One region of the Planococcus alpniumensis genome, then DNA from elsewhere that is predicted to be linked to it. Evidence: riboswitches for the same ligand, from Rfam matches in the RefSeq annotation. Region 1 holds a riboswitch; each other region holds the start of a gene.
The links. Region 1 has a riboswitch for S-adenosylmethionine ahead of G3255_RS17645 (transporter substrate-binding domain-containing protein). Riboswitches for the same ligand answer to the same signal wherever they lie in the genome.
Positions count from the first base shown of each region.

Region 2: it holds a riboswitch for S-adenosylmethionine, as region 1 does, so the genes downstream of both, metK (methionine adenosyltransferase) here and G3255_RS17645 (transporter substrate-binding domain-containing protein) in region 1, are expected to answer to the same signal.
Region 3: it holds a riboswitch for S-adenosylmethionine, as region 1 does, so the genes downstream of both, G3255_RS03220 (bifunctional homocysteine S-methyltransferase/methylenetetrahydrofolate reductase) here and G3255_RS17645 (transporter substrate-binding domain-containing protein) in region 1, are expected to answer to the same signal.

Region 1 is NZ_JAAMTH010000001.1:3,472,798-3,480,929, reverse strand. Features, by position in the region: gene ahpF (alkyl hydroperoxide reductase subunit F) at 1-854, opposite strand, end outside; gene ahpC (alkyl hydroperoxide reductase subunit C) at 867-1,436, opposite strand; gene G3255_RS17655 (Gfo/Idh/MocA family protein) at 1,858-2,916, shown strand; gene solA (N-methyl-L-tryptophan oxidase) at 3,249-4,388, opposite strand; SAM riboswitch class I at 4,588-4,697, shown strand; gene G3255_RS17645 (transporter substrate-binding domain-containing protein) at 4,823-5,635, shown strand; gene G3255_RS17640 (amino acid ABC transporter permease) at 5,657-6,376, shown strand; gene G3255_RS17635 (amino acid ABC transporter ATP-binding protein) at 6,376-7,113, shown strand; gene mmuM (homocysteine S-methyltransferase) at 7,156-8,109, shown strand.
Region 2 is NZ_JAAMTH010000001.1:1,301,748-1,309,879, reverse strand. Features, by position in the region: gene G3255_RS06710 (pyruvate oxidase) at 56-1,654, opposite strand; gene G3255_RS06705 (LLM class flavin-dependent oxidoreductase) at 1,764-2,786, opposite strand; gene G3255_RS06700 (alpha/beta hydrolase) at 2,835-3,635, opposite strand; gene G3255_RS06695 (gamma carbonic anhydrase) at 3,736-4,245, shown strand; gene metK (methionine adenosyltransferase) at 4,280-5,476, opposite strand; SAM riboswitch class I at 5,681-5,791, opposite strand; gene pckA (phosphoenolpyruvate carboxykinase (ATP)) at 6,029-7,618, shown strand; gene G3255_RS06680 (alpha/beta hydrolase family protein) at 7,730-8,132, opposite strand, start outside.
Region 3 is NZ_JAAMTH010000001.1:600,016-608,147, forward strand. Features, by position in the region: gene G3255_RS03205 (copper resistance CopC family protein) at 140-742, shown strand; gene G3255_RS03210 (CopD family protein) at 739-1,800, shown strand; gene G3255_RS03215 (DUF6920 family protein) at 2,065-2,898, shown strand; SAM riboswitch class I at 3,002-3,104, shown strand; gene G3255_RS03220 (bifunctional homocysteine S-methyltransferase/methylenetetrahydrofolate reductase) at 3,209-5,056, shown strand; gene metH (methionine synthase) at 5,049-8,132, shown strand, end outside.

The DNA.
Region 1 (8,132 bases):
CGCTGCAAGTTCATCAGCTCGATATCGTATTCTTTCACATGCTCTTCGAGGCTGGCCGCAAATTTCGGGCCTTCCGTGTGCTTGACGCTGACGAAGTTCTCGATGCTCAAGGTATCCATCACCTGGCCGCCGAAGCGTTCCGCGACGATGCCTGTGCGGATGCCTTTACGAGCCGCATAGATCGCTGCGCTGGCACCAGCTGGGCCGCCGCCGACGACGAGCACGTCAAACGGATCTTTGCCTTCGAATTCGGAAGCGTCTGGTGAGCTGCCGAGTTTCGCAAGCAATTCCTCAAGCGACATGCGGCCGCTTGCAAACGATTCGCCGTTCAAGAAGACTGTCGGAACAGCCATGATGTCTTTGCTTTCGACTTCTTCTTTGAAGGCAGCCCCGTCGATCATCGTATGCGTGATGTTCGGGTTGAGGACGCTCATCAAATTAAGTGATTGCACGACTTCTGGGCAGTTCTGGCAGCTCAAGCTGATGTAAGACTCGAAATGGTATGTGCCTTCGAGTGCTTTAATCTGTCCCATCGTTTTTTCGTCGGCTTTCGGCGCACGTCCGCTCACTTGCAATAAGGCAAGGACGAGCGACGTAAACTCGTGGCCGAGCGGGATGCCGGCAAAAGTGATGCCCGTTACTTCTCCAGGACGGGTGACGCTGAAGCTCGGGGTTCTCTCAAGCTCCGTGCGCTCCATTTGAATGCGCGGGGACATGGCGGATAGTTCTTCCACCAAATCGACCATATCTGTTGATACCTTATCGGATCCGGCGCTCACTTGGAGCAGCACGTCGCCTTCCAGTAGCTGCAAGTATTGCTCTAATTGAGATTTGATTTGCGCATCTAGTATCATTGTCAAAACTCCTTAAATTTTGCCTACAAGGTCAAGGCTTGGCTTCAATGTGTCGCCGCCTTCTTCCCATTTAGCCGGGCATACTTCGCCTGGGTTGTTGCGCACGTATTGTGCCGCTTTGATTTTGCCGACAAGCGTGCTTGCGTCGCGGCCGATGCCGTCTGCGTTAATTTCTGCAGCTTGGACGATGCCTTCTGGGTCAACGATGAATGTGCCGCGCTGTGCAAGGCCTTCTTCTTCGTTAAGAACATCGAATCCACGTGAAATGCGCTGCGACGGGTCACCGATCATGGTGTATTCGATTTTGCCGATTGCATCTGAATGGTCGTGCCAAGCTTTATGGGTGAAGTGAGTATCTGTAGAAACAGAGTATACTTCCACGCCAAGCTCTTTCAATGTCGCGTATTGGCTTTGGAGGTCCTCAAGTTCAGTTGGGCAAACGAACGTGAAGTCTGCTGGGTAGAAGCACACAACGCTCCATTGGCCTTTCATGTTTTCTTCTGTGACCTCAATAAAGTCGCCGCTCGCCGCCTGGTAAGCTGACGCGTTAAATGGTTGGATTTCTTTTCCGATCAAAGACATAAAATAATTACCTCCTGAATGTTTTTTTAGAATGACCATAACCGACAACGCAAAAAAAATTAATCGAAGCGGGCCGCTTCAATTAATATCGTTATCTGATTATAATAATTCTAATTCTATTTCCATTGTCATATGAAACGGATATTTTGTCAAAGAGAACCCTGATTTGTAAACGTTTTCTTTATAATCAATTATAAAACCTAATGAATGAGTGCCGTTTCCCGTATTTCACATGGAAATGAAATAACGGAAAAAGATTGTGAAATTAATTTCAATCAAATATTTCAGAATATGATAAAAGTCCATTGACTATAAAATTCTCATTACTGCTCCCTAATTGATAGTGAAGTGTCGAAGAAGATGGGGATATGGAATTTCATCAGCATCGTTTATGATAGGAATAAAAGAGCGAGGGGATGGCATGGTCATGAAAGTAGGCATCATTGGCTGCGGCGCCATTACGAAAATGCGCCACGCACCGGAATATACAGCGAATCCATATGTGGATGAAATCGTCTTTTACGACCGAAATCTCCACCGTTCCGAAGCGATGGTCGAATTGTTTGGCGGACGGAATGTGGAAAGCGTCGAGGAATTGTTCAACGATCCCGAGATCACAGCCATCAGTGACTGCTCGTCGAATGAACATCATCATTTATTCTCGACACAAGCGCTATTGAGCGGCAAGCACGTGCTGTGCGAAAAACCGATTTCCTTAACGATTGAACATGCCAAGGAAATTTTGGCGGCACAGAAAAAATCCGGCAAGAAACTGATGGTCGACCACAATCAGCGGTTTACGCGCGCGCACCAAAAAGCACGGGAAATCCTGGCCAGTGGAGAACTCGGGAAAATCTTGACCTTCCGCACCGCTTTCGGGCATTCAGGCCCAGAATCCTGGGGCATCAATAAAACGAAATCGACATGGTTCTTCAAAAAGGAGCGCTCGGGCTTCGGCGTCGGCGGCGACCTCGGCATCCATAAAATCGATTTGCTGCATTACCTGCTCGATGATGAAATCATTCAAGTGAGCGCCTTTCAGGGAGCTTTGCACAAAACGGATGAAAACGGCGAGCCGATTGAAGTATGCGACAACCTTGTCTGCAGCTTGGCGACCGAAAAAGGGCGTCTCGGGAACGCTGCCTTCTCCTGGACCTATTACGGGGAAGAGGACAACAGCACCGTTGTGTATTGCGAGAAAGGCATCATGAAAATCTATCACGACGACGAGTATCAGCTGGAACTCATCCTGGAATCCGGCGAGAAAGTGAACTACCAGCTGGAAGCGATTCAAACGAATGACAACCAGACTCCGAGCGGTGTCATTGATGCGTTCGTCGATTCGATACGCCTGGACCAGGAACCAATCGTCACGGGAGAAGATGCCTTGAAATCACTAAAAGTCATTTTGGGCATCATGGAAGCAGCCGACACCAAGCAAGTGGTCACCATCGAAAAAGAGTCTCTCCTTTATCAATAAGGAGAGACTCTTTGCTTGTCGAGAAAAGTTAAGAAGCCGTATTTTCCGAAGCTTATCGCTCGCTTTCCGTGGGCTCGCGCCCAAGCCTCCTCAGCCGCTACGCGTCTTGCGGGGTCTCGGTCGTCTCGCTTTACCACTGGAAAGATAAGGTCGACCTACGGGAGACATTATCTTTGCGAAAGTAATGCGTAGCATTATTGAGCAGAAGGGGTTACGAGCGAACGCTTCTCCAAATACTTAGGTAGAACATTGATCTTAAAATGTAGAATAAGTGATTTTCTTTTTATCCATAGTGAATCACTAATTTCTTCAACACTCTTTTTTCATTTCGCTCATAGTTTGAAACGGTTGAGTGAGAAGGGGGCGATGTCGAATTCGGTGTGGCCGTCTATTGCCAATTGGCTCAACACTTCGCCCATGACGCTGCCGAATTTAAAGCCGTGGCCGGTAAAGCCGCAGGCGAAAATGACGCGCTCGTTGTCCGGATGGCGGTCGATGATGAAGTTATGGTCGTCGGAGACGGTGTATAAACACGTTTTGCCTTGTTTCAATTCTCCGCTCGCTTCTGGCATATACAGGTCCAGGAATCTTCTTAAGTCGCCCTCATCAAATTCGTATTGCCCGAAGTTCTGGGTTTGTTCGTCCGGGTCGATTGGCTGCCCGCCATCCGAGCGTCCGACTTTTACGCCAGCGCCGTCGATGCTCGGGAAGCCGTAGAACATCATCTCGGGGCCTTCCACAAAAAAACCGGGAAATTGATCGGCATTGTACATCTCCGGTGCTTCAAACCAGCCGACCGCTTTGCGCGTCGGTTGGATCGGCAATTGCAGGTCTGGCAGCAGCTTCTTCGCCCATGCACCGGCTGTGACGATCACTTTCTCAGCATAGAAAACCCCTTGTCCGGTGGAGATTTTCACGCGATCCCCGTCCTGTATATCGATGTGCTGGACGGGTGTATTCGGCACGTAGTGAACGCCGTTTTCGAGCGCCAGTTTTTTATAGGCACGGATGGCATTTTCGCTGTACAACACGCCTGCCTGCGCCTCGTAGCAGCCGATGAAATGCTCGGGCACAGTGAAGCCCGGCCATCTTTCTTGGATGGCGCCGCTGCTTAATATTTCGAGCGGCAAGCCGTAGCTATTGGCGGCTGCAATGCTTTCCAATAGAAAAGGCGAGTCTTCCGGGCCGAGCCCGATGACGCCGGTCTTATCGAACACTTTGTAGCCGGTCTGCTTCTCCAAGTCTTCCCATAATTGCTGCGCGCGCAACACTAACCTAACGTAATGCCTGCCTTCCCCGTAAGCGTGGCGGATCAACCGGGTGTCCCCGTGATGGCTGCCGTTCGCATGGGGCGGGTCGAATGCATCGATCACCAATGTCTTCTTGCCTTGCTGTGCCAAAAAGGCGCCGGCGGCCATCCCCATCGTGCCGGCACCGACGATGGCGACGTCGAAAATAGTTTCCTCGCTCATCTTGTGTTCACTCCGCTCTTGTATTGAATGCATGCCGCCCAACCCGGCAACAATTGAATATTAAATTGATGGTATTCAATGCAGCACGCTTTGTCAATTTGCTCTTGAATTTTTATGCGAAATTTTGATTTATTTTAAAAAGGGTTTGACAGCAAGGACCATCTCAAATACTATCGTTAATATATTAAAAAAATTAAATAACTTATCCAGAGAGACTGAGGGACAGGCCCTATGACGTCCAGCAACCATCATGCATGTTCATGAGAGGTGCTAATTCCTGCAGGATGTATTCATTCTGAGAGATAAGAAATTGGTCGAAGCCTCTTTCCTATTGAAAGAGGCTTTTTTGCATCCAAAAGGAGGGCAGGCGCTCTACATAAGGCGGAAAGTCCAGCCCTATCGTAAAAAACTACACACCAAAAGGAGCTTGAATTATGAAAAGAAACGCTTATGTATTCGCAACTGCCTGTTTAGTAGGTCTTGCCGGAACACTTGCCGGCTGTTCATCGGAAGAGACGGCGAACGCTACAGGAGACCAAGTGATTCGCGTCGGAACGCAAAATGATTATCCGCCTTTCGCTTTCGCGGATGATGCCAATCAACTGACGGGCTATGACGTGGACATGATGAAAGCCGTCGATGAACAATTGGACGGCTATACGTTCGAATACGTCGCTGTACCGTGGGACAGCATGTTCCTTGCGCTCGAGTCGAATAAAATTCAGGCCATCGCCGACCAAGTAGCGAAAACGCCGGAACGCCAAGAAAAATATTTGTTTACCGATGAATCGTATTTCGCAGCGGAAACGGTCATCGCAGTAAAAGAAGGCCGCGAAGACATCCAAACGATTGAAGATTTGGAAGGCAAAGCGGTTGGGGCGTTGGCAGGCGATTCTTATACTTTATTGCTTGAGGAGTATAACGAAACCGCCGCAGAGCCGATCGAACTGAAATACAGCGAAAGCGGCAACCCATCGGAAATTCTGCAGGATGTGCAGAACGGACGCGTAGATGCTTACGTCAACGACCCGATCATGATGAACGCGGTACTGGAAAAAAATGAACTCGGCGTGGAGATTGTCGGCCAGTCCTTAGTTAATGACGATATGGGCATCGTCTTGAAAGACGAAGAAAAAGGAAAAGAGCTGAAAGCCTTAATCGACCCGATTTTGAAACAGCTGAAAGAAGATGGCACCTTGTCCGAACTGTCCAAGAAATGGACCGGCGGCGACTACATCCCTGAATAAGCTAGCGGAAGGACAGAAACCATGGAAAATTTACTGGACTTGAATTTCTTGATCGAGAGCTTTCCTGCCATTATCTCCAGGCTGCCGGTTACGATCGGCATCGCAGTCGGCTCGCTGCTATTGAGTTTAATCATCGGCGTGGCAGCGGCATTGATTAAAATCTACAAAGTGCCTGTGCTCAGCGTCATCACGTCGATCTATATCTCCTTTATCCGGGGCACACCGTTATTGGTGCAGATTTACCTGGTGTTTTACGGGATTCCGAAAATCATTTATTTTCTCCAGAGCGAATACGGCTGGCTTCAGTCGGCGGATGTCAATAGCATCGCGCCGGAATTCTATGCCTTGATGGCCTTTTCCATCAATTTGGGCGCGTATTTATCCGAGACGATCCGTTCGGCGATCGAATCGGTCGACCGCGGGCAGTTCGAAGCGGCCAAAGCGATCGGCATGACGCCTGTGCAGATGATGCTGAAGATCGTCTTCCCGCAGGCCTTAACGGTGGCGATCCCGAACCTCGGCAATATGTTCATCAGCACGATCAAAGACACTTCGCTCGTGTTCATTATCGGCGTTATCGATATCATGGGGCAGGCAAAAATCCTCGGCTCCCGCGGCTTGGCGTTCTTTGAAGTGTATATCGCCGTCTCGGTCGTCTATTGGATCTTATGCATTGCCGTCGAGCGCTTATTGGTGAAGATCGAGAAACGCGCACGCCGATATGAAAGAGGGATTGCCTGATGATCAAATTGGAGAAGCTGCATAAATATTACGATCGCCAGCATGTTTTGAAAGGCATCGATTTAACCGTCGAAAAAGGCGAAGTGGTGGCGGTCCTTGGGCCAAGCGGTTCCGGGAAATCGACGCTGTTGCGCTGCATCAATTTTTTAGAGGAGCCGACGAGCGGCATCGTGGAAATCGGCGGAAAGCGGGTGGATGCGGCCACCGCCAAGAAAAAGGAGATTTTCGCGCTCAGGACCGCAACGGGCATGGTGTTCCAGCAATACAACCTGTTCAAGAATCTGACCGTGCTGCAAAATGTCTCCGTCGGTTTGACGAGCGTCAAGCGGATGAAAAAAGACGCCGCCGACAAGAAAGGCATCGAGATGCTCGAGCGGGTCGGCTTGTCGAACAAACTGAGCCATTACCCTGCGCAATTGTCCGGAGGCCAGCAGCAGCGTGTCGGCATCGCCCGTGCGCTGGCTTTGGACCCGGAAGTGCTGTTATTCGACGAACCGACTTCTTCATTGGACCCGGAACTGGTCGATGAAGTACTGGCCACCATCCGGCGCGTCGCGGACACCGGCAAAACAATGTTCATCGTGACCCATGAATTGAGTTTCGCGCGCGAAATTTCGGACCGCGTCATCTTTATGGAAGACGGCGTCATTATTGAGCAAGGCACGGCACAGCAAATTTTCACCGAGCCCGCCGTTGAAAGAACGAGACAATTTTTAGGTAAAGCCGTCCAAGGCTGAGGGAATAAAGTAAAACGACTGAGAGCGGAAGGATGGTTTGCAATGAACCCGATTGAACAGATATTGAACGAGTTCCCGGTCCTGATTGTGGACGGGGCCATGGCGACAGAGCTTGAACACTACGGATGCAATTTGAATGATTCCTTATGGTCAGCGAAAATCCTGATGGAGAACCCGGAGTTGATCAAGAAAGTGCATGCGGATTATTTCCAGGCGGGGGCGGATTGCGCCATTACAGCCAGTTACCAGGCGACCATCGAAGGCTACCAAGAAAGAGGGCTGACAGAATCACAAGCGATCGCATTGATCACAAAGTCTGTCGAGTTGGCAACACAAGCGCGAGATGAATTTTGGGACGAGGCAGCGAACCAATCAGGCAGGCCAAAGCCTTTAGTGGCAGCATCGGTCGGCCCGTACGGCGCGTTTTTATCGGACGGCTCTGAATACCGCGGCGGCTATGCGATCGGGGAAGAGCAATTGGCCGAATTTCACAGAGAGCGCATCCGGGTGCTGGTGGAAGCAGGGGCGGATCTGTTAGCTTGTGAAACTTTGCCGTGCCTCACGGAAGCGAAAGCGATCGTAAGCGTGCTGGAAGAATTTCCGCAAGTATCTGCCTGGTTCACGTTCAGTGCGAAAGATGAGTTCCATATCAGTGACGGGGAGCGGATCGCGGATTGTGCAAAATGGCTCGAGGAACGACCGCAAGTGGCGGCAATCGGCATTAATTGCACAGCGCCGCAGTTTATCGAGTCCTTAATCCAGGAAGTGAAAAGCGCGTCTTCCAAACCGGTCATCGTCTATCCGAATTCCGGCGCCACTTACGACCCGGTAAGCAAAACCTGGAGCGAAGAACCGTCGGCTGGTGCATTTTTAGCCAATTCGCAAGCCTGGCATAAAGCGGGAGCTGACATCATCGGCGGCTGTTGCAGCACGACCCCAGGAGATATTGCAACGATCGCCAACTGGGCCCGCCAAGGGAAGGCTTCCGAAGTTTAAAGCAGCCTGTGGTGCGAGTGATC
Region 2 (8,132 bases), 2.2 Mb from region 1:
AATTCAATCCATTTCGCCTTCCTTTCATCTATTCATATGCATGTTGCAATTTCTTCTATAGTACAGCCGAGATGTCTTCCACGTATGCATCGATGACGACTGGCTGTTTGCTTGCTTTCACTTTTGATAAAACATCCTGCAATTCGGCACGTGTTTTTACTGTGTAGCCTTCACCGCCGCAAGCAATGGCAAACGCCGCAAAGTCGATATTGGCAAGCTCGACATTGGTCGGCTTATTGCCTGCCATTTTTTGTTCGTCTTCAATCAATTGAAGCTTCTGGTTGTTGAAGACGACGATGATCATCGGCAGTTCGTATTTAACTGCAGTGACAAAATCCTGCATGCCCATGGAAAATCCGCCGTCCCCGACGATTGCGATGGCTTGTCTTTCCGGATATGCCAGTTTCGCTGCAATGGCTCCCGGCAAACCGCAGCCCATCGTCCCGAGCCATGAAGATAAGACCAGTTTTTGCCCAGTCAGCTGCAAGTATTTCGCTGACCAAATGGTGATACTCCCGACATCGAGTGAAACAACAGCGTCCCGCTCCATGATGTGCTGAATTTCGCCCAACACTTGCTGGGGTTGGAGCATGTCGGTTTGCTTATCGATATCAGCACGCAGCTTGTCATGCCAAGCACTTCTTTTCTCCTGAAATTGATTCAAGAATCCCGGATCTTTTTCACCAAGCTTGCTTGTCAACCAGGCAAGCGCTGGCCCGAGTTCCCCGACTACGCCTACCGTCGCCGGATAATATTTTCCGATCACGCGCGGCTCGAGATCAATTTGGATGGCCGGCGCTTTGTCCGGCAAATATTCGCGGTACGGGTAGGCTGTGCCGGCCAGGATCACCAAGTCGGCTTGTTTCATCGCCTGTTCAGCCGGTTCTGTCCCGAGTTGCCCAAGCTGCCCTAGGTTATTCGGGTGATCATCTGGAATCAAACCTTTAGCCGGAAGCGATGCAATGATTGGCGCTTTCAGCCTTTCCGAAAATGCCAATACTTCGCCAGGTGCATCCTGTGCGCCTTTGCCTGCCAAGATGACTGGCTTTTTCGCAGTCTCCAAGAGCTTCAGCGCTTCCTTCAAATCTTCTTCCGCCGCCCGGATATGCGGCACGGAATATTCCGGCGAGGTCATCTCCTTTTCCCGCTTGATTTTCGTGCTAAATAGATTGTCCGACACAACGAGCAGAGCCGGGCCTTTTTCTGCATAAGCTGCGCGCACCGCCTGATTGAGCATATCCGGCAATTGCTCGGCATTTTGCACGCGGCGGTTATAGACCGAAACGTCTTCAAACATTGATTCCAATTTCAACTCTTGGAAGGTATCGGTCCCGACAGAACTGCTTGTCACTTGCCCGACAATCGCGAGCATCGGTGTTTTGTCTTTCTTTGCATCATACAACCCGTTTTGCAGATGGATTGCTCCAGGTCCTGCGATCGATAGGCATACGCCGATGCGCCCAGTCAATTTCGAATAGGCCGAAGCAGCGAGCGCCCCTGTCTCTTCGTGGCGGATCTGGATAAAGCGAATCTCCACTTTGCGCAGTTCCTCCATCAATTCATTAATGGAATCTCCAGGCATTCCGTATATATGGTCTACATTCCATTGCTTCAATAGCTCGACAACGTGGCTTCCTGCCGTGCGTTCAAACATATACATTCCTTCTTTCCTTATTTCTGTTGTTCCATCTCTTTATCCCTCCAGCTCATCTCTAAACCTTTTTTGGCAAACATGCAAAAAAGCAGCAAGCTGTTTTTTCAGCCTACTGCTTTTTTTCGGACGTTCTTTTGGTCATTTCTTCAGCGATCAATCGGAACGTCGTTAACTTATCATTGAAATCATAGGCGACGGAAACGATCATCACTTCATCGGCGCCATATTCTTCCCCGAGCGCTTCCAAATGATCCACTACTTGCACAGGGTCGCCGACGACCATGCGCCGGCGGTTATCCGCAACGAGCAGCTTTTCGAATTTCGAGTATTCGTAAGCGGCTGCCTGTTCCGGAGGCGGCGTACCGTCAGACGGCATGCCCTGCGCTCCCATCGCAAGCGACAGGTCGAGTGAAGAAGCGACATATTCCGCCTGTTCACGAGTTTCCTGGCAAACGGCGAAAATCGCAAAGCCAGTATACGGTTCATTGCCATTATGGGAAATGAAATTTTTTCTGTAATTGGCTGTAAATTCCTGCCCGCCTTCGCCATTGATAAAATGCGCGAACATATAAGGCAAGCCTTTTTCCGCGGCCAGTTGCGAAGACCCCTCGCCTGAACCAAGCATCCAGATCGGCGGTGCTTGCGGTGGCACAGGGGTTGCAGTCATTCCATAATAGTCATGCGACTCCGGAATGCTGTTTTCCAAATACATGCGCAGTTCATCCAGTTGTTCAGGAAAGCGGCCCGCATCCCGCAAGCGGCCATTCGATAAAGCGAACGATGCTCTTGGCATGCCGCCTGGCGCACGTCCCACTCCCGCATCGATGCGTCCGGGATACAGGTTCTCCAATAAATTGAAGTTCTCTGCCACTTTAAACGCCGAATAATGCGGCAGCATGACGCCCCCGGACCCCAAACGGATTGATGAAGTCCTGGCGCCGATATGGCTGATCAGGATCTCCGGAGAAGAGCCCGCCAAAGTTTTGGCATCGTGATGTTCCGATACCCAAAAGCGCGTATAGCCCCATTGTTCTGCGTGTTGCGCCAACTGGACCGTATTGGCTAAAGCTTCGCGGGCTGTCTGGCCCCGCGAGATCGGGGATTGGTCTAATATACTGAAGCGAAGTGGCATCTTGATCTTTCCTTTCTATCATTTAATACAGAGGCTGATCATGAAGTGTTATTGGCTGCGGCGACTTTTCTCGGATTCCGCTGCCGATTCGGCAAAGCGTAGCGCCGACCGGAAAATTTCGTCCCGTTCCGGTTCCTGCAAGAGGTCGTGGTAGCAAAACGGCCATTCCTTGAAATGGAACTCATTGACCGCTTGCTTGGACAGCCAAGTGCGACCAGCTGTCGTCCGCGTAATCAAATCGCGCTGGCCAACGTGGAGCATGACCGGCAAATCAGGAAGCTGTGTTTGTGCTGCTTGTTCCAAATAGCCTTGCAATTCCTTCCACCAGGCCGGTGAACTGAGCGACTGGATCGCTCGATCGGCACCCGCCGATTCGTCCTGGAACTTGCGTCTCGTCAAATGGCGCAATTCGATGCCATGGTCGATTTTCCCTTTTCCGGTAAGCTTGCTGATGCCGGACAATGCAAGCGTTGGCTTGCTCGGCACTTTTTGCAATTCAAACCATGGTGACGTGACAATAAGCGCTGCTATCGGATGGCGGTTTTCAGCAAGGGCATGGATGGCAATCGCTGCTCCAAGCCCGTGTCCCGCGAGTACAATCGGCAAGTCATTTCCTGCTGCCAATCGCAGCAGCTCAGCGGCTGTTTTATCGTACTCGAAAAATTGTTCGCGGTGCACAGAATCATCTGCTGCTTGTGTCCCATGTCCTGGCAGATCGCCCATATAGACGTGAAACCCACTCCTGCGCCATTTCTCGATTTGCCATGCATAGCGCTTATGCTCCTCGTATGCACTATGGATCAACACGATAACGCCTTTTGCATCGCCTTCCGCTTGCCATTTCCACATAATCCGCGCCTCCCCTATACAGCTTGATCGATTGACCTTTTCCGTTGTTTTGATACGATTAGAACTAATTACATCTTATCAATGATAAAGGAGCTTTGCCATGATCTATCCATATAAAGACAAATCACCAAAGATTGACAAATCGGTATTCATTGCTGATTATGCGACCGTCACAGGAGATGTGACGATCGGCGAGAACTCCTCTGTATGGTTCAACACAGTCATCCGCGGCGACGTCGCACCGACTGTCATCGGGAAAAATACCAATATCCAAGATTTGTCGATGCTCCACCAAAGTCCGGACAACCCGCTCATCTTAGAAGACGATGTCACTATCGGCCACCAAGTGACGCTTCACAGCTGCAAAATTAGAAAAGGCGCTCTGATCGGCATGGGCTCAATCATTTTGGATGGTGCAGAAATTGGCGAAGGAGCATTTATCGGCGCAGGAAGCCTTGTGGCACAAGGAAAGAAAATCCCGCCGGGCACATTGGCATTCGGGCGCCCAGCAAAAGTAGTGCGTGAACTGAACGAAGCAGACAAAAAGGATATGGAACGCATCGTCCGGGAGTACGCAGAAAAAGCAGCTTATTATAAATCACTTCAATAGAAAAAGCAGGCGGAAAATATCCGCCTGCTTTTTATTATGCGTTAGCCTGTTGTTTCAAAGCATCCGCTTTGTCTGTGCGTTCCCACGGAAGGTCGACATCCGTACGGCCGAAATGGCCATAAGCCGCTGTCTGTTTGTAGATCGGGCGACGCAAATCGAGCATCTTGATGATGCCGGCTGGGCGCAAGTCGAAGTTTGCGCGTACGAGTTCGATGAATTTGTCTTCGCTGACTTTCCCAGTGCCGAACGTATCGACAGCAATCGACACCGGATGTGCTACGCCGATTGCATAAGCGAGCTGTACTTCACATTTGTCGGCAAGCCCAGAAGCGACGATATTCTTCGCCACATAGCGTGCTGCATAGGCACCCGAACGGTCGACTTTCGTCGCGTCTTTACCGGAGAATGCCCCACCGCCGTGTCGTGCATAACCGCCGTACGTATCGACGATGATCTTGCGGCCTGTAAGCCCTGCATCTCCTTGAGGCCCGCCGATGACGAAGCGTCCTGTCGGGTTGATGAAGTATTTGGTTTCAGCGTCTAGCAGTTCAGCCGGCACGACTTCATTGATGACATATTCTTTCAAGTTGCGCTGGATTTGCTCTAGGCTGACTTCTGGATGGTGCTGTGTCGAAATGACGATCGTATCGACACGCACTGGTTTATTGTTCTCATCATATTCAATCGTTACTTGCGTTTTGCCATCAGGACGCAAATACGGCAAGATTTCTTCTTTGCGCACTTCTGCCAAGCGGCGTGCGAGCTTGTGCGCCAGGCTGATTGGCAATGGCATCAATTCTTCTGTTTCGTTTGACGCATAACCGAACATCAAGCCTTGGTCGCCTGCTCCGATCTCATCCAATTCTTTATCGGTCATCTGGCCTTCACGCGCTTCGAGTGCCACGTTGACGCCTGCAGCGATATCTGCCGACTGCTCATCGATCGCTGTCAACACTGCGCTTGTCTCGGAATCGAATCCGTATTTCGCGCGTGTATAGCCGATTTCTTTAACGGTCTGGCGGACTACTTTCGGAATGTCTACATATGTGGATGTCGTGATTTCGCCGGCAACAAGGACGAGCCCTGTCGTTACGGTCGTTTCGCATGCGACACGCGCATTCGGGTCTTCTGTTAGGATCGCATCCAGGATTGCGTCTGAAATCTGGTCGCAAATCTTATCCGGATGGCCCTCTGTTACTGATTCTGATGTGAATAATCGACGGTTTGTCAAAAAAAGTTCCTCCTTATATCCTGCGAGATTGCTCTCGAAATTGATACGGTACTCGTTTTCCCATGTCAAGTCCGTTTCCGTTTATAGGAATTGAACTTCCAGCTTTTTCAGCCTGCACACGAGGATTAAGGGCATTCCATAAAAAAATCCCTTCACTCATCCATTAGTAATGAGGAAAGGAATAATCATCATAAGCACCTTTCACTCTTATCGTCCAAGGCATTCGCCTTGCTTCAGGTTGGGCACCATCGCTGCAATTGCAGCAGGTTGCCGGGTTTCATTGGGCCTGCACCCTCCACCAGCTCGGAATAAGAGTATCCGTTCAATTTCCCATCATACGGAATGCAACAAGCACTGTCAACGTTTTTACCGGAAACGATTGTCAGACTTTTAAGCATGCATCTTTTTCTACTATTGAAAGAACACAAATCATGAACATTGACAGATTTCTAGTTATTAGTATAGACTAATCGCGTCAATGTGTTATACTAATGTTCGAATATAGATCTTCCCCATTCATTTGGGAATAAACGAAAAGGAAGGTACATATATATGACTTCAGTGAACCTAGCAAATGATTTGAAAGAGCTTTTGAACGGCTCGAATATCAATATGCAATTATCCGTTCCACAATTGGTGGAAGCTGCAACATCCCACGGGGAGGCAGTATTGACGCGTGAAGGCGCGGTCAAAGCGGAAACCGGCAAATACACGGGCCGTTCGCCTAAAGACAAGTATATGGTAGAAGAGGCGATTTCGAAAGATAAAATTGACTGGGGCAGCGTCAACCGCCCAATCTCCGCTGAAATCTTTGAAAACCTATATGCTAAAGTCCTTAATCATTTGAAAGAAAAAGACGCTTTGTATGTCTTCAAAGGTTTTGCCGGTGCAGATCCTGAGTCCCGTCTGGCGATTCAGACGATCAACGAATATGCATGGCATAACCTGTTTGCCCATCAATTGTTCATCCGCCCGACTGCGGAAGAACTGAAGGCGCATGAAGCTGAATTCACTGTTGTTTACGCCCCGACTTTCCACGCAGATCCTGCAGTGGACGGAACGGATTCCGAAACATTCATCATCGTTTCGATGGAAAAGAAAATCATCTTGATCGGCGGTACAGAATACGCAGGCGAAATGAAGAAATCCATCTTCTCGATCATGAACTACATCCTTCCTGAAAAAGGCATCCTGCCGATGCACTGCTCGGCGAACGTCGGCAAAAACGATGACGTTGCCTTGTTCTTCGGCCTTTCCGGTACAGGGAAAACGACTTTGTCGGCTGACGAAGACCGCAAATTGATCGGCGACGATGAGCACGGCTGGTCCGATAACGGCGTCTTCAACATCGAAGGCGGCTGCTATGCAAAAACGATCAACTTGTCACGTGCTAACGAACCGCAAATCTTCGATGCCATCCGTTTCGGCTCTGTTCTTGAAAACGTCGTCGTTGACAAAGACACGCGCATCTCGGATTACGACGACGGATCATTGACAGAAAACACGCGTGCAGCGTACCCGATCGATGCTATCGATAATATCGTTGTCCCTTCTGTTGCAGGCCACCCGAAAACGATTGTCTTTTTGACTGCGGACGCATTCGGCGTATTGCCTCCAATCAGCAAATTGACGAAAGAACAAGCGATGTATCATTTCCTTAGCGGCTATACATCGAAACTTGCCGGCACAGAACGCGGCGTCACTTCACCGGAAGCGACATTCTCGACATGCTTCGGCTCACCATTCCTTCCGCTTCACGCGACTGTCTATGCAGAAATGCTCGGCGATAAAATTGATGAGCACGGCGCAGACGTCTACCTAGTAAACACGGGATGGACTGGCGGAGTATACGGCGTCGGAAGCCGCATGAAACTGTCATACACTCGCACAATGGTCCGCGCAGCGATCCGCGGCGACTTGAACGGCGTGGAAATGGAACACGAATCCGTCTTCGGCTTGAACATGCCAAAAGAAATCCCAGGCGTGCCGACTGAAGTATTGAACCCGCGCAATGCATGGGCTGATAAAGAAGCTTATGACCAAAAATCACAGGAATTGGCGAAGAAATTCAAAGACAACTTTGAAAAATTCGGCACTGTGGATGCTGGCATCAGCCAAAAAGGCGGGCCTACCCATAATTAATCCAATCAAAAAGGACCAAGAGAAATGCATTATTTCTCTTGATCCTTTTTTGTGTTTATTTAACTACTGATCGCCTTGGCTAAGCCTCTGCTTTATCATGGCCAGGCTTGACTATGCCCTGTCACGCTTTTCCTGCTCTTTCATCCATACCGTCAAGGCCTTCGCAGTCTTGCGATTTGCCGTAGGAGGGAAAAAATGTGTGTACTCCGGGAAATACCACGTTTCACACGGCTGATGGTTGAGCTGTAACGCTTCTTCCAACAAGAAGGCTTGCTGAGGCGAAACATTGTCGTCTTTCAAGCCATGGATAATCAAGTAAGCAGCATCGCTCTCTCCGATGCGCATCAAGGGATTGCGTTCTTCAAATGCCGGAAGCGCCGTATTCGGCGTGCCGCCGTAAAGACGCTTCATCATGCGGCGCATATCCAGCCGCTCTTTATACGTCAGCACCGTATCCGTGACGCCTGCCCATGTGACGACGGAGCAAATATCGCTTCTCAGCACAGCAGTCCAC
Region 3 (8,132 bases), 2.9 Mb from region 1:
CTTTTTTGATGCGTTCAACTTTCAGGAAAATTTCATAAATCCAAGCGCCTCGTTCTTGTGTCTTCGGTTCAAATGAAATAGGCTGAAAAGAGTGGATGCAATAATTCAGTTCATTCAAAAGAAAGAAGGAATCATACCTATGAAGAAGACCTTGATTTTATTAAGTGCATTATTGGTGTTGCCGATGACAGCGCACGCCCATTCCGTGTTGGAGTCATCTACTCCGGCTGAGGGTTCGGTAATCGCTGAGCCATTGGAACAAGTGGTGCTCGATTTTAGTGCCGGCATCGAACAAGGCAGTGACATGTCGATGACGATGGATGGGACCGCTGTCGATTTCAGCGAAGTGGCCGTGATGGAAGATCAATTGATCGGCACACCGGCTCAGGAACTGGAGGACGGTTCTTATGTCGTGGAATATGATGTATTGAGCCAAGATGGCCATCCGATCCAAGGTTCACTGGCTTTTGAGTTGCAGGCAGGCGAGGAAGAAGCGGCTCAAGAAGAGCAGGCTGAAGAAGCTGCGCAGGAAGAACAAGCTGAAGAAGCGGCGGACGAACAGGAAGCTGAAGATGAAGCAACAGAATCGGAACAAACTGAAGCTTCGGATGTGGAGCAAGCGTCAAGCGGGGAACCTGAAGCCCCTTCGGAAGACGCGGGATCTAGCATGACTTTGATCATTGCGGGCATCGCCATTATCCTGTTGATTGCTGCCGTTGTCTTAATGCGTAGAAAACGATGAATTGGCTGATCGCGTCATCGGATTTTTTCCTTTACGTGGTGCTGGCCTTTCTCGCAGGGGACGTCGTCTTGCGGTTCATTCATCCAGAAAAAAAGCCGCTTGTTGAAGTCCCGAAAAAATGGCTAATGCTTGCGCTTGCGTCGATCCCGTTCTTGCTTGCGCCTCCTGTCATCCAGCTCGTTTTATTGCTGGGGGATAGCTTTGGGCTGCTTCAAGCTTTGACGGATGTCACGACGGAATTTCGCACCGGCCAAAGCTATGTATTCGGCGTCTTGATGGCCGTGGCTTGGTTGGTCGTGGTATGGCGAGATGGATCGGCGGTGCTGCGTGCGTTTTGGCTCGTACTCAGCGTGCTCAATGTGGCATATGCAAGCCATGCGGCATCGATTGCAGATTGGCAAGGATTTACGGCGCACGCGCTTCATTTCCTGGCGCTTGTATTATGGGCCGGCGTCTTGATCCACATCGCCTGGTTTATGAAAAACGGGCGCGATTGGCGTGCGTTTCTTAAATGGTTCACGCCGTTTGCGGTGGCCATGATGGTCATTTTGATCGGCAGCGGAATTTGGCTTATGCTGTTTTTCGTGGCGCCGGAAGATTATGCGAGCTCGTGGATCTTGCCTTATGGACAGCTATTGCTGCTGAAACATTTGAGCATCGTTCCGCTCCTGTTCGCCGCGTTCATCAATGCCGCCTTGTCGAGAAGTGATGCGCCGAACCGCTCCTGGCTCAAGGTGGAGAGTTGGCTCTTGCTATTGGTGTTATTGATTACCGCCTTTATGAGCAAGCTCGCCCCGCCGCATAATATCAACGAAACGTTCCGGCTAGAAGGCAGCGCGCCATTTGTCGAATGGTTCGCAGGGCCGCAGTATCTGCCGGTGCATGCGGTATGGACGCCGAATATCGACGGATTTTTGATGATGGCGATCGGCTTGATTTTCCTGGGCTTGCAATGGCTGGGATATCGCAAACAACTGCCCGAATGGTTATCGTTAATTTTCGGTCTCGGGTTTGTCGCAGCGACTTACATTGGATTAATGTTCAGTTTCCTATTTTAATGAAAAGCCATCCTTGGAATGGCGAGTCCCAGAGACCAGTTGACGATGCTGTACTCGAAGACTATGGGACCGGCGTTGAAAAATATCTTGAACCGGCTCTTGAAGAAGCGAGCTGACGAATACCGAACGCTTCCGGAAGGCCAACTTCCGGAGGCGTTTTCTATTGTTTCACTAGGCAGGGAAAACAGCTGCCGTGTCGAAAGAAACTACAATGGAAATAGTTTACGGATAATAGCGCAGCAAAATCGGAGAGGGGTATGTGGCATGAAACGCAGATGGCCGGTTTTAGCATTGACATCACTTGTGGTATTCGGAGCTTACCGAAAATACAAAGACATGACGCGGCTCGTTAAGCCGACGTGGCCGGAAGTCCGTCACGCCGGGGAAGTGGAGAAAGCGAGAACGGGCAATCTCCCAAAACCAATCGCTAAATGGCTGGAAGCAAGCGGCGCAATCGGCCGCGAACAAGTGATGGGCGTTTATGTAAAGCAAGTGGGCTGGATGAAAACCAAACCCGACCAGGAAGAATGGACCGAATCGACCGCCGAGCAATACAGTTTTGTCGAACCGCCGTCGTTTTATTGGAAAGCGCGCATGAAAGTGGATGGTTTGTTCGTCACAGGGTCCGACAGTTTTCGGGACGGCCGCGCGGGCATGCGCATTCGCTTTGCGGGGCTCGTGCCGATCAACCGGACAATGCCCGACGGCAAGCTCGATGAATCGGCTTTGCAGCGCTTTTTAATGGAGATGGCCTGGCTGCCTGGGCTGGTGTTCAGCCCATATGTGCGCTTTTTGAATAGTAACGAACATTCCGTGGAAGCGGAAATGACCTATAACGGGTCGACCGCCAATGTGACATTCGAATTTGATGAAACAGGGCGCATGAAGCGGGCGCGTGCGATGCGCTATAAAGAGGTCGGCGAAGATGCCAAGCGCTTGCCGTGCATCGCAGAAGTGCATGAATGGCAAACAGTTGACGGCATCGAAATCCCGAGGCGAATCGACATCACCTGGATGATCGACGGCCAAGCCTTCACTTGGTATAAATTCACCGTCGAAGCCGCCAAATTCAACCCGCGCGTCCCGGATGCCTGGTAGAGATCAGAAATGTAACAGAAAGTTCTTTGTTTTTTGATAAATCACCTTGACCCAAATCACCGCAGGGGGTATCATGTGGGAATACTGAAAACTGCATAGTGAATTCTTATCTAGAGAAGTCGAGGGACTGGCCCGATGACGCTTCAGCAACCAGCCGCTTGCGGTCAGGTGCTAATTCCAGCAGGCACACGCCTGGCAGATGAAAAGGAACGAGTCCGATATCGTAAAGCCTTCTTTTTCATGGAAGGCTTTTTTTGTTTCATATCGATGCGTCCGCAGCTGCACGGCAAAATCAGACAGAGGAGGACGAATCATGTTATTAGATGAACTGAAAAAACGGATGCTGACGGCGGACGGCGCCATGGGAACGCTGTTGTACTCCTACGGCATCGAATACTGCAACGAGGAATTGAACATCCAGCGCCCGGAAGTGATCGAGAAAATCCACCGCGATTATATCGCAGCCGGGGCGGACATTATCCAAACGAATACTTACGGTGCGAATGCCCATAAACTGGCGCGCTACGGGCTAGAAGAACAGACCGAAGCGATCAATAAAGCAGCGATTGCCATCGCCAATAAAGCCGCAAAAGACGGGGGGCAGTTTGTCGTCGGCACGATCGGCGGCATCCGTGGCATCCGCAAAAGCGATGCGACGCTTGATGAAATCGTCGCCATGGTCGACCAGCAGGCCCAGCATTTATTGTCGGGCGACCCGGACGGCTTATTGCTCGAGACCTATTATGATTTTGAGGAACTCGCGGCGACCGTGACTCATTTAAAAAAACTGACCGATGCGCCGCTCATAGCGCAATTGTCGATGCACGAACCCGGCATTTTGCAAAACGGCATGAGCTTGAACGAAGGGTTGAAACGATTGGATGCGCTCGGTGCGGAAATCGTCGGCGTCAATTGTCGTCTCGGCCCGCACCATACGATCCAGGCATTCGAAGGCGTCGAACTGCCGGAAAAAGCCTTTTTGTCGGCTTACCCGAACGCTTCGCTATTGGATATCGAAGACGGGCGAATCGTCTATGAATCGGAAGCCGATTATTTCGGCCGTGCGGCATTGCTTTTGCGCGAAGAAGGCGTGCGCCTCATCGGCGGTTGTTGCGGTACGACGCCAAAGCATATCGAAGCGGTGAAAAAACGCATCGGCCATCTGCAGCCGATCACCGAAAAGAAAGTTGAAGAGAAAAAACCGATCATCATCCGTGAAGCGGAAGCCTTGAAAGACAAGCCCTTGCATGAAAAAGCGAAAACCGAACGGACCATCATCGTCGAACTTGATACGCCGCGCCATTTGGATATCGAGAAATTTCTCGAAGGTTCAAAAGCATTGGACGCAGAAGGCATCGACGCTATCACGATGGCTGATAATTCACTCGCCTCGCCGCGCATCAGCAATATGGCGATGGGGTCGATCCTCAAGCATAAGCAGGATGTCAGACCTCTCGCGCACATCACGTGCCGTGACCGCAACTTGATCGGCCTGCAATCGCATATTATGGGGCTGGACGCACTCGGCATCCACGACATACTTGCCGTCACGGGGGATCCGACAAAAGTCGGCGATTTCCCGGGCGCCACAAGCGTCTATGATGTATCGAGCATGGAATTGATCCAGCTCATCAAAAAGCTCAACGAAGGCATTTCATTCTCGGGAAAACCGTTGCGGAAAAAAGCGAATTTCTCTGTCGCCGCCGCGTTCAACCCGAACGTCCGCGTGGTGGAACGAGCTGTAGCAAGGCTCGAGAAGAAAATCGAAGCCGGGGCGGATTATTTCATTTCACAGCCGGTCTATACAAAAGAGAAAATCATCGAAATCCACGAGGCGACGAAGCATTTGGACACGCCGATTTTCCTCGGGGTCATGCCGCTGACGAGCATACGAAGCGCCGACTTCCTGCATAACGAAGTACCGGGCATCAAATTGTCCGAAGAAGCGCTCGACCGCATGCGGGCTTGCGGCGAAGACAAGGACAAAGCGACCGCGGAAGGCATCCAGATCGCGAAAGAACTGATCGACACCGCAGCGGAACTGTTCAACGGCATTTATTTGATTACGCCATTTGTGCGCTACGACATGACGGTGGAATTGATCCGCCACATCCGACAACTAGATTTAAAGAAAGCGAGCGATCGTGCCTATGCCTAAACATTTAATTGAACAGCAGCTGGAAAAACGCATCCTCATCATCGACGGCGCAATGGGGACGATGATCCAAAATGCAGACTTGTCTGCGGAAGATTTCGGCGGCGAGGAGTACGACGGCTGCAATGAATACTTGAATATCGTACGCCCCGATGTGCTTGAAGGGGTGCACGACGCTTATTTGGAAGCGGGTGCCGACATCATCTGCACGAACACATTCGGCGGCACGCCAGTCGTCCTCGATGAATATGGGCTCGGCCATCGCGCAGCGGAGATCAATAAAAAAGCGGTCGAAATCGCCAAGATCAGCCAAGCAAAATATTCGACGCCGGACTGGCCGCGCTTCGTTGCGGGCGCACTAGGCCCGACGACGAAAACTTTGTCAGTAACAGGCGGCATCACATTCGACGAATTAAAGGCCGATTTCCAGGTACAAGCAAAAGCTTTGATTGAAGGCGGCGCGGACCTGCTGCTTTTGGAGACGAGCCAGGATATGCTCAATGTCAAAGCGGCGACGATCGCAATACGCGATGCCTTTGAAGAAACCGGAGTGGAATTGCCGGTGATGATTTCAGGGACAATCGAACCGATGGGGACGACGCTTGCGGGACAGACGATTGAAGCATTTTACGTATCGATCGAACATATCAAGCCGCTTTCGGTCGGTTTGAACTGTGCGACAGGGCCGGAATTCATGACCGATCATTTGCGTTCGCTGTCTGAACTGTCGACAGGCTACGTCAGCTGCTACCCGAACGCCGGGCTGCCGGATGAGGAAGGGCATTACCACGAAACGCCGGAATCCTTATCGAAAAAACTGCGTGGCTTTGCTGAAAAAGGCTGGCTCAATGTCGTCGGCGGCTGTTGCGGCACGACGCCTGCGCATATCGCAGCGGTGCGTGAAGCGGTCGATGGGCTGGCTCCGCGCGAGCGCAATGAAACGAGCCATGGCCATGCGGTGTCCGGCATCGAAGTGCTCGAATACGACGAGTCGATGCGTCCGCTATTTGTCGGTGAACGCACCAACGTCATCGGTTCGCGCAAATTCAAGCGGCTCATTATCGAAGGGAAGTTCGAGGAAGCGGCGGAAATCGCACGTGCCCAAGTGAAGAACGGGGCGCACGTCATCGATATTTGCCTGGCGAACCCGGACCGCGACGAACTTGAAGACATGGCGGCATTCATGCAGGAAGTCGTCAAAAAAGTGAAAGTGCCGCTCGTTATCGACTCTACGGACGAAGACGTCATCGAAGCTTCGCTGAAATTCTCGCAAGGCAAAGCAATCATCAACTCCATCAATTTGGAAGACGGAGAGGAACGTTTCGATGCAGTCATGCCGCTCGTCAAAAAATACGGCGCTTCGGTCGTCGTCGGCACAATCGACGAAATCGGCATGGCGGTGACGCGCGAACGGAAACTTGAAATTGCGGAACGTTCGTACGAATTGCTGACGGAAAAATGGGGACTCGCCCCGGAAGACATCATTTTCGACCCGCTCGTGTTCCCGGTCGGAACAGGCGACGAGCAATACATCGGTTCGGCGGTTGAAACGGTTGAAGGCATCCGCCTCATCAAGGAAAAGCTGCCTCGCGCCTTGACGATTCTTGGTGTATCGAACGTCTCGTTTGGCTTGCCGCCGGTCGGCCGCGAAGTATTGAACGCCGTTTATCTATACCATTGCACGCAAGCCGGGCTTGATTACGCGATCGTTAACACCGAGAAGCTCGAGCGCTTTGCGTCGATTCCGAAAGAAGAAGTGAAGATGGCGGAAGAATTATTGTTCGAGACAACCGACAAAAACTTGGCGGACTTCACGGATTTCTACCGCGACAAGAAAAAGGAAAAAACGGAAGACGATATTCCGGATACCGTGCCGGAGCGCCTCGCTTACTATATTCTCGAAGGCACGAAAGAAGGGCTCATCCCCGATCTTGAAAAAGCGCGGGAGCTGTACGAAGATCCACTCGAGATCATCAACGGCCCGCTCATGGAAGGCATGGCGGAAGTCGGGCGCTTGTTCAACGACAATCAGCTGATCGTCGCAGAAGTGCTGCAATCAGCCGGCGTCATGAAAGCCGCCGTGTCGTATCTCGAAGGCTTTATGGAAAAGAAAGCGGACGATAGCGGGAAAGGCAAGGTCATTCTCGCGACGGTCAAAGGCGACGTGCATGATATCGGCAAAAACTTGGTCGATATTATTTTGTCGAACAACGGCTTTAAAGTGATCGATATCGGCATCAAAGTAACACCTGCTGCACTCATCGAAGTGATCCGTAAAGAACAGCCGGACATCGTCGGCTTGTCGGGGCTGCTCGTGAAATCTGCCAAGCAGATGGTGCTGACGGCACAGGATTTCCGTGAAGCGGATATCGACGTGCCGATATTAGTCGGCGGTGCGGCCTTGTCCCGACGCTTTACCGAAACGAAAATCGCCGCTGAATACAACGGTCCTGTCATTTACGCGAAAGACGCGATGCAAGGGCTGGACCTTGCGAACCGTCTGCAAAGCGGCGCGGGAAAAGCGGTCTTGCTCGAAGAACTCGGCGTACAAAAAGAAAAGCGCCAAGCGCAAGATGCCGCGCGCGCCGAAAAAGGCGCTGTCGCCATTTTGGAAAAGCCAGTCAAGACCGTTCGCGAAGATGCGCCTGTTTACGTGCCGAATGATTTGCGCAGACATGTATCGAAAGAGTATTCAGTCGCGCATCTATACCCGTACGTCAATATGCGTACATTGATCGGCCATCACCTGGGGCTCCGCGGCTATAGCGACAAACTCTTGCAGCAAGGCGATGCGCGTGCGGTGGAGCTGCACGAACTCGCGACGAAGTTTCTCCAGTCAGGGCTGTTGAAGCCTGCGGGGATGTATCAATTCTTCCCGGCGCAATCGGATGGCGACGATGTCATCATCTATGACCCGAAAGATGCCAAGACGGAAATCGAACGCTTCACATTCCCGCGCCAAGCCAAGGCACCATTTCTCTGTCTGGCCGATTATTTGAAATCAACCGCAAGCGGCGAGATGGATTATGTCGCGTTCATGCAAGTGACGGCAGGGCACGGGGTACGTGCGGAAGCGACA